Regions from separate parts of the Dickeya lacustris genome, predicted to be linked through region 2. Evidence: predicted binding sites of a transcription regulator. Region 2 holds the regulator's gene; each other region holds the start of a gene.
What was found. Region 2 encodes PurR, which represses purine synthesis genes. Its sites were predicted from a motif close to CANGCAAACGTTTGCNTG; they were not measured.
Positions count from the first base shown of each region.

Region 1: serA (phosphoglycerate dehydrogenase) is a predicted target of PurR. The motif match lies at 2,619-2,636, and genes of this name have one in related genera.
Region 3: purM (phosphoribosylformylglycinamidine cyclo-ligase) is a predicted target of PurR. The motif match lies at 2,417-2,434, and genes of this name have one in related genera.

Region 1 covers NZ_CP114280.1:3,127,209-3,131,846, forward strand. Annotated here, with positions in the region: gene O1Q98_RS14225 (oxidative stress defense protein) at 1-600, shown strand, start outside; gene O1Q98_RS14230 (LysR family transcriptional regulator ArgP) at 637-1,530, opposite strand; gene rpiA (ribose-5-phosphate isomerase RpiA) at 1,734-2,408, shown strand; gene serA (phosphoglycerate dehydrogenase) at 2,718-3,950, shown strand.
Region 2 covers NZ_CP114280.1:863,853-868,490, forward strand. Annotated here, with positions in the region: gene O1Q98_RS03905 (Grx4 family monothiol glutaredoxin) at 1-335, opposite strand, end outside; gene O1Q98_RS03910 (C40 family peptidase) at 672-1,709, shown strand; gene cydH (cytochrome bd-I oxidase subunit CydH) at 1,905-1,994, opposite strand; gene purR (HTH-type transcriptional repressor PurR) at 2,357-3,382, shown strand; partial or broken gene O1Q98_RS03925 (riboflavin synthase subunit alpha) at 3,645-4,296, opposite strand; partial or broken gene O1Q98_RS03930 (MATE family efflux transporter) at 4,572-4,638, shown strand, end outside.
Region 3 covers NZ_CP114280.1:3,888,943-3,893,580, reverse strand. Annotated here, with positions in the region: gene uraA (uracil permease) at 135-1,424, opposite strand; gene upp (uracil phosphoribosyltransferase) at 1,607-2,233, opposite strand; gene purM (phosphoribosylformylglycinamidine cyclo-ligase) at 2,497-3,534, shown strand; gene purN (phosphoribosylglycinamide formyltransferase) at 3,534-4,175, shown strand; gene galS (HTH-type transcriptional regulator GalS) at 4,529-4,638, shown strand, end outside.

The sequences.
Region 1 (4,638 bases), 2.1 Mb from region 2:
ATGCCGGATATTGCGCGGCTGGCGATTGAAGTGAGTGTTTCGTCCAAGGAGGCTGCCGATGCGAAAAAACAGGTGGATGAGCGGGTTGCCCAATACTTCACCTTTCTGGACAAGAGCGGGATTGATAAAAAAGACATCAATGCCGCTAATTTACGCACGCAGCCTGAATATGACTATTTGAAGAATGGCAGCTCGGTGCTGAAAGGCTATCGCGCCGTGCGTCAGGTTGAAGTGACGGTGCGCCAACTGGATAAACTGAATGAATTGCTTGATGGCGCGTTAAAAACCGGCCTGAATGAAATCCATACGGTAGAACTCGGGGTTTCTCATCCAGAGGTGTATCGTGAACAGGCGCGGAAAAAAGCGATAGAGCAGGCAACGCAGCAGGCGCAATCGCTGGCTGCCGGGTTCAATACGGCTTTAGGGCCGATTTATAGCATTCGCTATCATGTTGCTAATTATCAGCCAACACCGGTTGCGCGTATGTTTAAAGCCGCAGACAGGGCTGCACCGGTAGAGGTTTCGCAAACCTATGAGCAACAGGCTATCCATTTCGATGATCAGGTTGATGTGGTATTTGAATTACAGCGCACGCCCTGATCGTGCGGACGGTGCCCCACTCGCGGGGCGCCAGCCTTAGGATTGACGCAGCACCTGACGCCCGTGACTGAGCAGCGCGTCCGTTACCTGTCGCATCATTCTGCTTTCCGGGGCGAAACGGTGCCAATACAGCATCCGGCGCTGGAATAACCCCGGCGTCAGGTCGATGAGCTCACCATTCGCGAGTTCTTTTTCGATTTGCAAATGTGGAATCATGCAACAGGTAGTGCCCTGACGTGCAAGTTGCACAAATGCCTCTGATGAATTGACGATATGGCAAGGAACACTGCCCGGCGGTAAGTCAAAATTCTGCTGTAAAAATGCCTGATGCATGTCGTCAAGGTGGTCGAACGCGACGGCTGGCGCGCGCAACAAGGCTGAACGCGTTACGCCGTTCGGGAAATAGCGGTTGGCAAAATCCGGTGAGGCGACGAACAGGTAGTCGAGCGCGCCCAGTTTATCAACCAGACAACTCGGTAACGGCTGTGGCTGAATACTCACCGCACCGACCACTTCGCCACGGCGCAGGCGTTCCTGAGTGCGGGTTTCATCTTCAACCTGTAAATTCAGTCGGATAGGCGAATCGACCAGTACCGGCTGTAGCGCAGGTAGCAGCCAGGTCGCGAGGCTGTCGGCGTTGACGGCCAGCGACAGCAACAGCGGCGTCTCACTGCTGTTTTCATTCCCCAGCCACTCTTCTTCCAGCAATTCCACTTGATGTAACAGCGCCAACAGTTTCTGGCCTTGCTCGGTCGGGCGTGGCGGAATGGTTCTTACCAACAGCGGCTGGCCGAACAGGTTCTCCAGCTGTTTTATACGCTGAGAGACGGCGGACTGAGTAATACAAAGTTTTTGTGCCGCGCGTTCAAAGCCGCGCTCACGGATCACGGCGTCCAGCGCCTGAAGCGTGCGATAGTCCGGGCGTTTCATGGAGATGAGTATTCCTTTGCGTAAAAACCATTTTGGCAATATGCCACATTTTTGTGAGGCATCGCCGAAAAAATCACATCATTTGGCGTATTTATACCTAAATACCGCTTACCGCCAGCGACAAAAGCCCCCTTTTACCGCAGCCATGTTTTATAACTACGCACACGTTTTCGTCGCTATTTTCCCACAGGCATAAACACACTATGACGCAGGATGAACTGAAAAAAGCCGTTGGCTGGGCTGCACTCGATTTTGTTCGCCCCGGCACTATTGTTGGCGTTGGTACGGGGTCTACCGCCGCGCATTTTATTGACGCGCTGGGTTCTATCAAACATCAAATCGAGGGGGCGGTTTCCAGCTCGGATGCCTCTACCGCGAAACTAAAAAGCCTGGGTATTCCGGTTTTTGACTGTAACGATGTGGATGTGCTGGATGTCTACGTTGATGGCGCAGATGAGATAAACCCTCAGATGCAGATGATTAAGGGCGGTGGCGCTGCATTAACGCGTGAAAAAATTGTTGCCTCGATAGCCCGCCAGTTTATCTGCATTGTGGACGCTTCCAAGCAAGTCGAGGTATTGGGGCGTTTCCCATTACCGGTAGAGGTGATTCCCATGGCGCGTGCGTCTGTTGCTCGCGAGTTGACAATACTCGGTGGACGGCCCGTTTATCGCGAAGGGGTGTTGACCGATAACGGCAATATTATTCTGGATGTCCATGATATGGATTTGTCGCATGCTGCTGCAATGGAAGACCGAATTAACGGCATTGCGGGGGTTGTTACCGTCGGGTTGTTTGCAAATCGCGGCGCTGATGTGGCGCTGGTTGGAACGGCTGATGGCGTGAAAACCGTCCGACTGAAGTCACGCGCAGGTTAATCTCGTCACAGCCCGTGACGCACACCCATCCGGCCGCTGAACACAGCCGCCGGATTTTTTTATCTAAAAAATCTGGCTTTTCATAACGGCTCAATTTTGGTACTTAATATTAGCTTTTCTTATTTCGTATCATTCCTGTGTGGTTCACTGAAGGGTTGGCAGTATTTTTTGCCGTGAAACGGTTACTACGAGGCATTACCGGAAGATAGGCAGGCAATCGTTTGTATTGCCGAGTGCGTATTTTTTGTTATGTTTGCACAGACTGGTTTTTGAACCGTCGCATCTGAAGTCTGAAAATAAGGTCGGGAAATGGCAAAGGTATCACTGGAAAAAGACAAGATTAAGTTCCTGTTGCTGGAAGGGGTTCACCCGAACGCGCTGGAAAATCTGCGCGCAGCGGGTTACACCAATATTGAATATCACAAAGGCGCGCTGGACACGGAAGCGCTAAAAGCATCGATTCGTGATGCGCATTTTGTGGGGATTCGTTCGCGTACTCATCTTACAGAAGAAATTTTCGCTGCCGCAGAGAAGCTGGTTGCCGTCGGGTGTTTCTGCATTGGTACGAACCAGGTTGATTTAGCCGCAGCGACCAAGCGTGGTATCCCGGTTTTCAACGCACCTTTTTCCAATACCCGTTCCGTTGCCGAGTTGGTGATAGGCGAACTGCTGTTGCTGTTGCGCGGTGTGCCGGCTGCTAACGCCAAAGCTCATCGCGGCGTGTGGCATAAACAAGCCGTAGGTTGTTTCGAAGCGCGTGGCAAAAAGCTTGGGATCATCGGTTATGGGCATATAGGTACACAATTAGGCATTCTGGCCGAAAGCCTGGGGATGTATGTCTATTTCTATGATATTGAAAGCAAATTGCCATTAGGTAATGCCCAGCAGGTACGCCATCTGTCTGATTTGCTGAACATGAGCGATGTTGTCAGTCTGCATGTGCCGGAAACCGACAGTACGCAAAATATGATTGGCGCTAATGAACTGGCGCTGATGAAGCCGGGTGCCATTCTTATCAACGCCTCCCGTGGTACTGTAGTGGATATCCCGGCCCTGAGCGACGCATTGACCAGCAAGCACCTGTCTGGCGCAGCGATTGATGTGTTCCCACAAGAGCCTGCCACCAACGCAGACCCGTTCCTGTCACCGTTGTGTGAATTCGATAACGTCATCCTGACGCCACATATCGGTGGTTCGACGGAAGAAGCGCAGGTCAACATCGGTGATGAAGTCGCCGGAAAACTGGCGAAATATTCGGACAATGGTTCCACCTTGTCAGCGGTTAACTTCCCTGAAGTTTCATTACCTGCGCATGGCGATCGGGCTAGCCGTCTGTTGCATATCCATGAAAATCGACCGGGTATCATGACGCAGATTAACCATATCTTTGCAGAACAGGGCATTAACATTGCCGCGCAGTATCTGCAAACCAGCCCGGAAATCGGCTACGTGGTAATCGATGTAGAAACGGATGGCGCAGACACCGCATTACAGCTGATGAAGTCCATTCCTGGTACTATTCGCGCCCGCTTGCTCTATTAAGCGTCAGTGATGTGCTGCCCCCGTAGCGGGGCGCAGCAAAAAGCCAGCCTGATAACGGCTGGCTTTTTATTGTTTGCAATATGGCGAATATAACCGAATACACGCCCTCTTATCACTGCGCATTGAAGACATACATATCTTATTATCATCAACCACTTGCTTACGATAAGGGTATGAACGACGCACTTTAGGCGTATTTTTTTACTTTTTTTGCCTGCCGTCAGTGAGCCGCTATTTACGCGCACAATCAGCGAATTTAGTGCTGCCGCACAATGTTTTATGACAACGGTTACGATAATTTTAGGCAATTACATTATTTTAATTCTCAGAATGAGATCGCACACAAGGAACCGGATGATTTGTACTGTCCACTCATCCACCGTGCATGATAAAGTTATAACCGCTTTTCTTTTTTAAAGAAACGACAAAATAATTAAATTGAAATATTGTTTCGTTTTTCCTGGTTGACGTGTTTTGTGACGCATTCGATAACCGGTCGTGGCGTCGTTACCGTCACGTTTTCTCAGGAAATGCTGTATGTGGCAGCGCTACTTTATATGACATTCATTCTCGTTACCCAAATGCGGCGGCCGCCGTCAGTCAGATGGGGTATGCCATCAGGCAGGCCAGCGGAAGCCACATCAGGGGGGCGTGAAGTGTTACAGGTATACGTGCTTTCGCTGCTGAT
Region 2 (4,638 bases):
GCCTGCTGGGATCTGTATTTATCGGCAGTCTCTTTAATCAGGCTCTGCAACTCCCCACGCTGATACATTTCAATCAGAATGTCGCAACCGCCGACCAACTCGCCATCAACCCACAACTGCGGGAAGGTCGGCCAATTGGCGTACTTAGGCAATTCGGCACGGATATCTGGGTTTTGCAAAATATCAACATAAGCAAAACGCTCACCACATGCTGACAACGCCTGTACCGCCTGGGCGGAAAAACCACAGCTCGGCAGTTTTGGCGAGCCTTTCATGTACAGTAGGATCGGGTTTTCAGCGATCTGGCGCTGAATTTTCTCAACAGTGCTAGTCATTCTTTATGCTTCCTTAAGCGGGTGATGCCGGTATCAAGTCAGACTCGACATAGGATTACGGCCAGGAGCGCTAGCCGCTTTTCGTGCTATAGCCGGGTATTCTACCGATAGCGGCAACCACAAAAAAACGCTATCTTTTGTAGGGTTTTACGATTTTATCATCGCCGCGTGTCTGCCGCCGCCGCATTGATGGATAATTAAGCAAAAAACAACTGCTGTTAACGTTTTCTCACTATTTTGTAGTAACAAAAGCCCTATCCCCACTTTTTTATCAGGTCATTTTGGGGAATACTGTAAAGATTGAACGATTGAGGACACCATTCGGTCAGCATCATTATGCGTTTATTTATTACGCTTTTTTTATTATTTTTCAGTAATCTGTTTTTTAGTCTGGCACAAGCTGCGCCTCACAATAACGCTGTATTACCACGCAAAAGCGGCGTGGCTACGGCGAGTAAGGCTGTGGATGATCCGAAAAAAAGCAAGACTGCAAAGAGTGCTAAAAAAAGCGCCAGTGCGCCGTCTACTCCCCCTGCGTCATCGCGTAAAGCCGCTGTATCGGATAAGCACCCTGTACCTAAAAACACGGCAACCAGCCACTCCGGTGCACCTGCACACAGCAAAACTGCCGCAGCTAAAGGGAATGCCCCGGCTAACACGGCACACAATGCCGCTAAAACCGGCAAAAATGATAAAAAACCAGAGAAAACCCCCTTAGCCAAAGCGCCCCTGCCCACAGCTAAAAATGCCAAGAAAGGGCATGTGCCCGAACAGCCAGCAACGGTAGCGAAAGCGGCACATACCAAAAGCACAAAACCAGGCACAGGGCAGCCAGCAGCAAAAAATCACAAAGGTAAATCCAGCACTCATAGCGAAGAGTTAGCCGCCAGCGCGCATCACGGTAAGAACAAAAAAGACACACAGAACAAGTCCGTTATTGCCATGAATCCGGCGCATCAAAAGCGTTATCAGCATGCCAAGCAGACAGCGATGAATAAGCTGATGAGTCAGATTGGCAAGCCTTATCACTGGGGTGGCTCATCGCCCTATTCTGGTTTTGATTGCAGCGGATTAGTGTATTACGCCTACAAAGATGTGGTGAAAATCCCGATTCCTCGCACCGCTAACGAGATGTTCCATCTGCGCGATGCCGCCCCTATCAAGAAAAATGAATTGGAGAGCGGGGATCTGGTATTTTTCAGAATTACCAACCGAGGTGCCGCCGATCACGTCGGCGTTTATCTTGGCAATGGCCGCTTTATTCAGTCGCCCCGCACCGGCTCTGATATAAAAATCAGCAAACTGAGTGAAGACTACTGGCAGGATCACTACGTCGGCGCACGCCGCGTGGTGACACCGAAGACAATTCGTTGATACAGCGATTAAAAATCACACCTTTAGCGCGGTAATACGGCTTGATGGCGGGTTACGGTTATGGCCCACGACGCTCGATGACTCTCATTTCATTCGCGCTCCATCCACTCTCGATGCACTTCTGTACAAGCCGTCTGCCGTTAGCGCACTGAGATTGCCCGGCCAGCAAGAACGCGTCAGCCGGACAATACGGCGTTAATTCAATACAGCATTCATGCTGAACACCACAATCACCGCCAGCGCAACGGCCGTTGTGAATAACGACATCTTCAAATTAGTATCCATAAACATGCTCCTGTATTTGACGAAACGGCGGGTTATCACATCACAATGAATATACACCGACGATAAATATAACCAGTTTTTCATTATATGAAACAGCGTTAAAAAAACCGCTTTCCTCATCACAGAGATAACACGAATTATTTCTTCCACTTTTGATCTAGATCGGCCAGAATTCGCAGTTTACTGTATGCACTGCGTTGGCCGCCTCCCGGCCTCCCCTCCGGCGACACTTCGGCATATCTCCACCTGAAATCGTGCCTTGCTATCTGGCTGGAGATGAATTCACGCAGGCAAACGATTAACAACATATTTACTGCTGTAACAGATGCGTTGCTGTTACAACTGTTCAGGAGTCACTTGAGATGGCAACGATTAAAGATGTGGCAAAGCGCGCAGGCGTTTCAACCACAACCGTATCACACGTGATCAATAAAACACGTTTCGTCGCCGAAGAAACCAAAGCTGCGGTGCGTGCAGCCATCAAGGAATTGCACTACTCACCAAGCGCGGTGGCGCGCAGCCTGAAAGTGAATCACACCAAGTCTATCGGGTTGCTGGCCACCTCAAGTGAAGCGCCCTATTTTGCTGAAATTATCGAAGCCGTCGAAAATAGCTGTTACGCCAGAGGCTACACCCTCATTCTGTGTAACTCCCACAATAATCTGGATAAACAGCGCGCTTATTTGTCCATGCTGGCGCAAAAGCGCGTTGATGGCTTATTAGTCATGTGTGCCGAATACCCACCCGCGCTGTTATCCATGCTGGCTGACTACCGCCATATCCCGATGGTCGTCATGGACTGGGGGGAAGCGCACAGCGATTTTACCGACACCATCATCGATAATGCCTTCACCGGCGGCTACATGGCTGGCCGTTACCTGATTGAACGGGGCCACCGTGATATTGGCGCAATCCCTGGCTCGCAGGAACGTAATACCGGCAGCGGTCGCTATCTGGGCTTTCTCAAGGCGTTGAAGGAAGCGGAAATTACGATACGCGAAGAATGGGTGGTGCAAGGCGATTTCGAACCGGAATCCGGCTATAAGGCCATGCACCAAATTCTGGCGCAAAAGCATCGCCCGACGGCGGTATTCTGTGGCGGCGATATCATGGCGATGGGCGCGATTTGTGCCGCAGATGAGCTGGGATTGCGGGTTCCGCAGGATATTTCGGTGATAGGGTATGACAATGTTCGCCACGCCCGTTATTTCACGCCGGCGCTCACCACTATCCATCAACCGAAAGAGCGTCTCGGACAAGCCGCATTCTCAATGTTGCTGGATCGCATTACCAGCAAACGTGAGGAAGCGCAGACCATTGAAGTCCACCCGACGCTCATTGAGCGTCGCTCTGTCGGCGATGGCCCCTTCCTCGACTATCGGCGCTAATACCGCGCCAGTCCCGGCTGGTCAGGAAAAACCATGACCAGCGCTGGCAGCCACACTCCGGTCATGGTTTTTGACGACAACAACCATCATCTGACGCTGCCAGATAGCTATGCCAACGGCTCGCCAACTGTCCTGACTGTGCATTTGTTCTGACTGTGCGTTGCGCGCGCTAACCGCTTGACAGCGCAAGAGCCCAGGTTTCTCACTGAGGCCTCAACCGGCGGCTCAGGCACATTCTTTGCCCTTTGCCGCCGGGTTAAGGTTATTCGTCTTGCGCTGCCTCTGCCTCTGCCTGCTGCCGGGCTTGTTGGGCCGCCATCACACGCTCAACGGAATCGACTATCGCTTGTGTTTGCGGGTCAATTTTCAATATTGATGCGATCGCCAAGCCGCTTTTTCCCCAGCGTGGTACGTTGCAGTGTTTCAGGGATCAAATGCACACAGAAACGACTGCGAGTGACTTCACCCACCGTCAGACTAATGCCGTCAATACCAATAAACCCTTTATGCAAAACATATTTCATCAGGCTGGTATCCGACAGGCGGAACCAAATCTGATGGTTATTTTCTGAGGTCAGGATCTTCACAACCTCTGCCGTACACATAATATGGCCGGACATGACATGCCCACCGATTTCATCGCCATATTTGGCCGCACGCTCAACATTCACGCTGTCGCCGACGTTAATCTCGCCCAGGTTAGTCAAGCGTAATGTCTCTTTGATTAAATCAAAGCTGACGCAATCGCCGTTAATCTCGGTTACGGTCAAACAACAGCCGTTATGCGCCACAGAAGCGCCCGGCTCAAGTCCAGGCAGCAGTTCAGCAGGCAGTTGGATGACGTGAGTGCGAAAATTGGGTTTTTCATCAACAGACACGACTGTCGCCGTGCCTTGAACAATACCGGTAAACATGATGGTGTTCTGCTCTCCTGAATCGGGTCATAAAACGCGATGGATGCAACCTTGGCGCTTATCCGATGATCGGAATAACGCCTGAAAACGCATTCATCGAATGCACGGCAGTGTGCACCAGATTGACAGGAAAACCAAACGGAACAGACGGCATAGCACAGGCATTGGTTTAACACCGTTAAATCGTTACAATGCATTATCTTTTTTTACGAAATAAAGGATGATTGTCTTTCTCGTGCCGAGATCCCTCTCAATCCTGTTCTAGGAAGGTTGTTGTGCAGAAGTATTTAGCAGAAGCGCGTCATTTGCTGGCGCTGGCCATTCCCGTCATTATTGCGCAAG
Region 3 (4,638 bases), 1.3 Mb from region 2:
GTTTAGCATATAACCTGTTGCTGATAGAACCGGCATCCATGCCAGGCGGTTGTCAGGCGCTCTTTATATTTATACGCCCGACAACCAGACGGTAACGTTCATCTATACGCATCATCTCAATCCGATGCGGCGTATTAATGCCCTGCGCTTCCCTCTTCAGCGGCCTCTATCACCTCTTCTTCTTTACGGAATTGGCTAATGAGACGAAACAGTAAACTCAGGCAGATACCCACAACCGTTGCCAGCGCCATGCCTTTAAGCTCAACTGCGCCAAAATGGATTTTTGCGCCACTGACGCCGATAATCAGGATGACCGATGTCAGGATCAGGTTCTGTGCTTTGTTGTAATCGACTTTGGATTCAATCAGTACACGGATACCGGATGCGCCAATCACGCCGTACAGCAGTAATGACACACCGCCCATCACCGGCACAGGCACGGCCTGAATCGCCGCCGCCAGCTTGCCGACGCAAGAAAGCAGAATGGCGATCACCGCCGCGCCGCCAATCACCCAAGTGCTATATACCTTGGTGATCGCCAGCACGCCGATATTCTCGCCATAAGTGGTGTTCGGCGTTGAACCAAAGAAGCCGGAGAGTATGGTGGATACGCCGTTGGCGAACAGAGAGCGATGCAAACCGGGATCTTTCACCAGATCGCGCTTCACAATATTGGCCGTCACCACCAGATGACCAATATGCTCGGCTATCACCACTAATGCAGCCGGTAATACCGTCAGCATCGCGACCCATTCAAAACGCGGCGTATAAAACGTCGGCAGTGCAAACCAGTGAGCCTGAGCAATCGGCGTTAAATCCACCATTCCCATCACAAAGGCAAGGGCATAGCCCACCAACACGCCAATCAGGATAGGAATGATAGCCAGAAAACCGCGAAACAGTACCGACCCCAGCACCGTGACCGCCAGCGTCACCAGCGAGACCGTCACAGTTTTGCTGTCCATTTCCACACCGGCGGCTGGTAGCAACCCGGCCATGTTAGCCGCCACGCCCGCCAGTTCCAGACCGATGACAGCAACAATCGCCCCCATCGCAGCCGGAGGGAAAATCACATCCAGCCAGCCCGTTCCGGCTTTTTTTACCACCAACGCGACCAGGCAAAACAGCGCGCCACACAAAATAAACCCACCCAACGCCACTTCATACCCCTGAGGCAGCAGCAGAAACACCGGTGAGAGAAACGCAAAGCTGGAGCCAAGATAAGCCGGAATTTTCCCTTTACAGATAAACAGATACAGCAAAGTACCAATACCGTTGAACAGCAACACCGTCGCCGGGTTTATCTTGAACAACATCGGCACCAACACCGTGGCGCCAAACATGGCAAACAGGTGCTGAAAGCTTAACGGAATCGTTTGCAAAAGCGGGGGTCGTTCACTGACGCCAATAGCGCGACGAGTCATCTTATTTTCCTCTGTATGTCATGCAATTACCGGGGTATCCGGCAGAAATGTCAGCCCTGTCGTCAATAACAGGCGCTGCAAAATATCGCCATCCGTGGTAAGCATGCGAACGCCGGGCGTAGGCACGACGGCCCTGTTGGCATACGCAAAAAAAAGCCGACTCGATAGTCGGCTTTTAAAGATCACTTGGTTCCAAACAACTTATCGCCCGCATCGCCCAGGCCCGGCATGATATAACCGTGTTCATTGAGACCTTTGTCGATGGAGGCCGTGTAGAGCTCAATATCAGGATGGGCTTTTTCCAGCGCGGCAATGCCCTCGGGCGCGGCAACCAACACCAGCACCTTAATGCTCTGACAACCGGCTTTTTTCAGCAAATCAATAGTGGCAATCATGGAACCACCGGTCGCCAACATCGGGTCAACCACCAGCGCCATACGCTCATCAATGTTAGACGCCAGTTTCTGGAAATAAGGCACCGGCTCCAGCGTTTGTTCATCACGATACATCCCCACCACACTGATACGCGCGCTGGGAACGTTTTCCAGCACCCCTTCCATCATGCCAAGGCCGGCACGCAGAATCGGCACGACGGTAATCTTCTTACCTTTTATCTGATCAATTTCAACCGGGCCACACCAACCCTCGATGGTCACTTTCTCCGTTGCCAGATCGGCAGTGGCTTCATAAGTCAGCAAACTGCCGACTTCCGATGCCAGTTCGCGAAAACGTTTGGTGCTGATGTCATGCTCACGCATCAGACCCAGTTTATGTTTGACAAGCGGGTGTTTTACCTCGACGATCTTCATTACTTTTCTCCCCATCGGCGGTTGGCGGCCAAAAAAATCGCGGGATTATACCGCTTTTTGAAATAAGTGCCATAGACTCTGGGCTGATCCAAATCAAGCCAAGAGGGAAATTCCCTGTCGATTCCCAATGCAAGCCAGTCTATCGGGTGGATACCCATGAAACCTGCCGGAGCAAAGACACCGCTCGCAAACGTTTGCTTACGCTGTTAGAATGAGCCCGCTCCATTTTTTAAACCAATCGTAACCTCCGTGGGGACTCCGCAGTGACCGACAAAACCTCTCTCAGCTATAAAGACGCAGGCGTAGATATTGATGCTGGCAATGCATTAGTAGACCGTATTAAAGGTGTAGTGAAACAGACCCGTCGCCCGGAAGTTATGGGAGGCTTGGGCGGTTTCGGTGCGCTGTGCGCCTTGCCGCAAAAATACCGCGAACCGGTACTGGTTTCCGGTACTGATGGTGTCGGCACCAAACTGCGTCTGGCGATGGACTTGCAGCGTCATGACACGATTGGTATCGATCTGGTGGCGATGTGTGTGAACGACCTGGTCGTTCAAGGGGCTGAACCGCTGTTCTTCCTCGATTACTACGCCACAGGTAAGCTGGATGTAGACACCGCAACCCGCGTGATTACCGGTATTGCCGAAGGCTGTAAGCAGTCAGGCTGCGCGTTGGTCGGCGGTGAAACCGCAGAAATGCCCGGCATGTACCACGGTGAAGATTATGATGTTGCCGGTTTCTGTGTCGGCGTGGTTGAGAAGTCAGAAATCATTGATGGCAGTCTGGTACGCGAAGGCGATGCGCTGATTGCGCTCGCGTCCAGCGGCCCGCACTCTAATGGCTACTCATTAATTCGTAAGATTCTCGAGGTCAGCAATACCGATCCCGATAACGTTGAACTCGACGGTAAACCGCTGGCTGACCACCTGCTGGCCCCGACGAAAATTTACGTCAAATCAGTATTGTCACTGATCGAAAACGTAGAGGTACACGCCATTTCTCATCTGACCGGTGGCGGGTTCTGGGAAAACATTCCGCGCGTCCTGCCGGAAGGTATGCAAGCGACGATTAATGAATCCAGTTGGCAGTGGCCGTCTGTGTTCCAATGGTTGCAGCAAACCTGCAACGTTAGCCGCCACGAAATGTACCGCACCTTTAACTGCGGCGTAGGCATGATAATCGCACTGCCTGCCGAACAGGCCGAGAACGCTATCGCTCACCTTACCAGCAACGGTGAAACCGCCTGGAACATCGGTGTCATTACCCGCACTGATGGCGGAGAAACCGTGGTCATCCAGTGATGAAAAACATCGTTGTCCTGATTTCAGGCCAGGGAAGTAACTTGCAGGCGTTAATTGACGCCTGCGAGCAAGGCCGTATCGCCGGGAAAATTACGGCGGTCTTGAGCAATAATTCGGATGCATTGGGTTTACAGCGAGCGCGTGATGCCGGTATAGCAACGCATGCGCTACAGGCGAGCGATTACCCCAGCCGCGCCGACTTTGATGACGCGCTGGCGACAGAAATCGAGAAATACCAGCCCGATGTGGTGGTGCTGGCTGGCTATATGCGGATCCTGAGCGCCGGATTTGTCGCCCGTTTTCTGGGGCGGATGCTCAACATCCACCCCTCGCTGCTGCCGAAATACCCAGGCCTTCACACCCACCGCAAAGCGCTGGAAAATGGCGATAGCGAGCACGGCACGTCCGTCCACTTCGTGACGGAGGAGCTTGACGGCGGCCCGGTCATTTTACAGGCCAAAGTGCCGGTTTTCCCCGGCGATAGCGAGCAGGATGTGCAAGAACGGGTGCAAACGCAGGAACACAGCATCTACCCGCTGGTCGTCGGTTGGTTTCTGGCCGGGCGTCTGGCGCTGCGCGATAATACGGCCTGGCTTGATGAGCACCCCCTTCCGGCCAGCGGCTACGCGGCTGAAGAGTAGTGGCTGAAAAGCGGAGGTTAGTGGCTAAACAGTAATAGCGCCCCGGCTGTTTTTATGCCTGACGCCCTGAGACGATTCTCAAGGCGTCATCTCACTCGCAACATTCTCCAGGCAATATCCCTCAACGTGTCGCTTTTCATCGAGAGCGTAATTCTTCCTCGGGAGCACCGTTTTTCCTCAAAAACATCGTTTTTCATCGAGAATGACCTTCGTCACAAAGGTTACAGAATTGTATGTAACCGTTTTCATGGTTGTGACCTGACTCACGCAGTCTCTTCATCCCCCCTGACAAAATAGTCATGCGCTCCTCCCGGGTCGCCTTTGTGAACTCTCTTCCTTTGTGGTGAGTATTGATGATTACCATCCGTGATGTCGCACGTCAGGCGGGCGTTTCAATCGCTACCGTATCCCGTGTGTTGAATAACAGCAGTACCGTCACTCAGCAAACACGGGAACGGGTGAT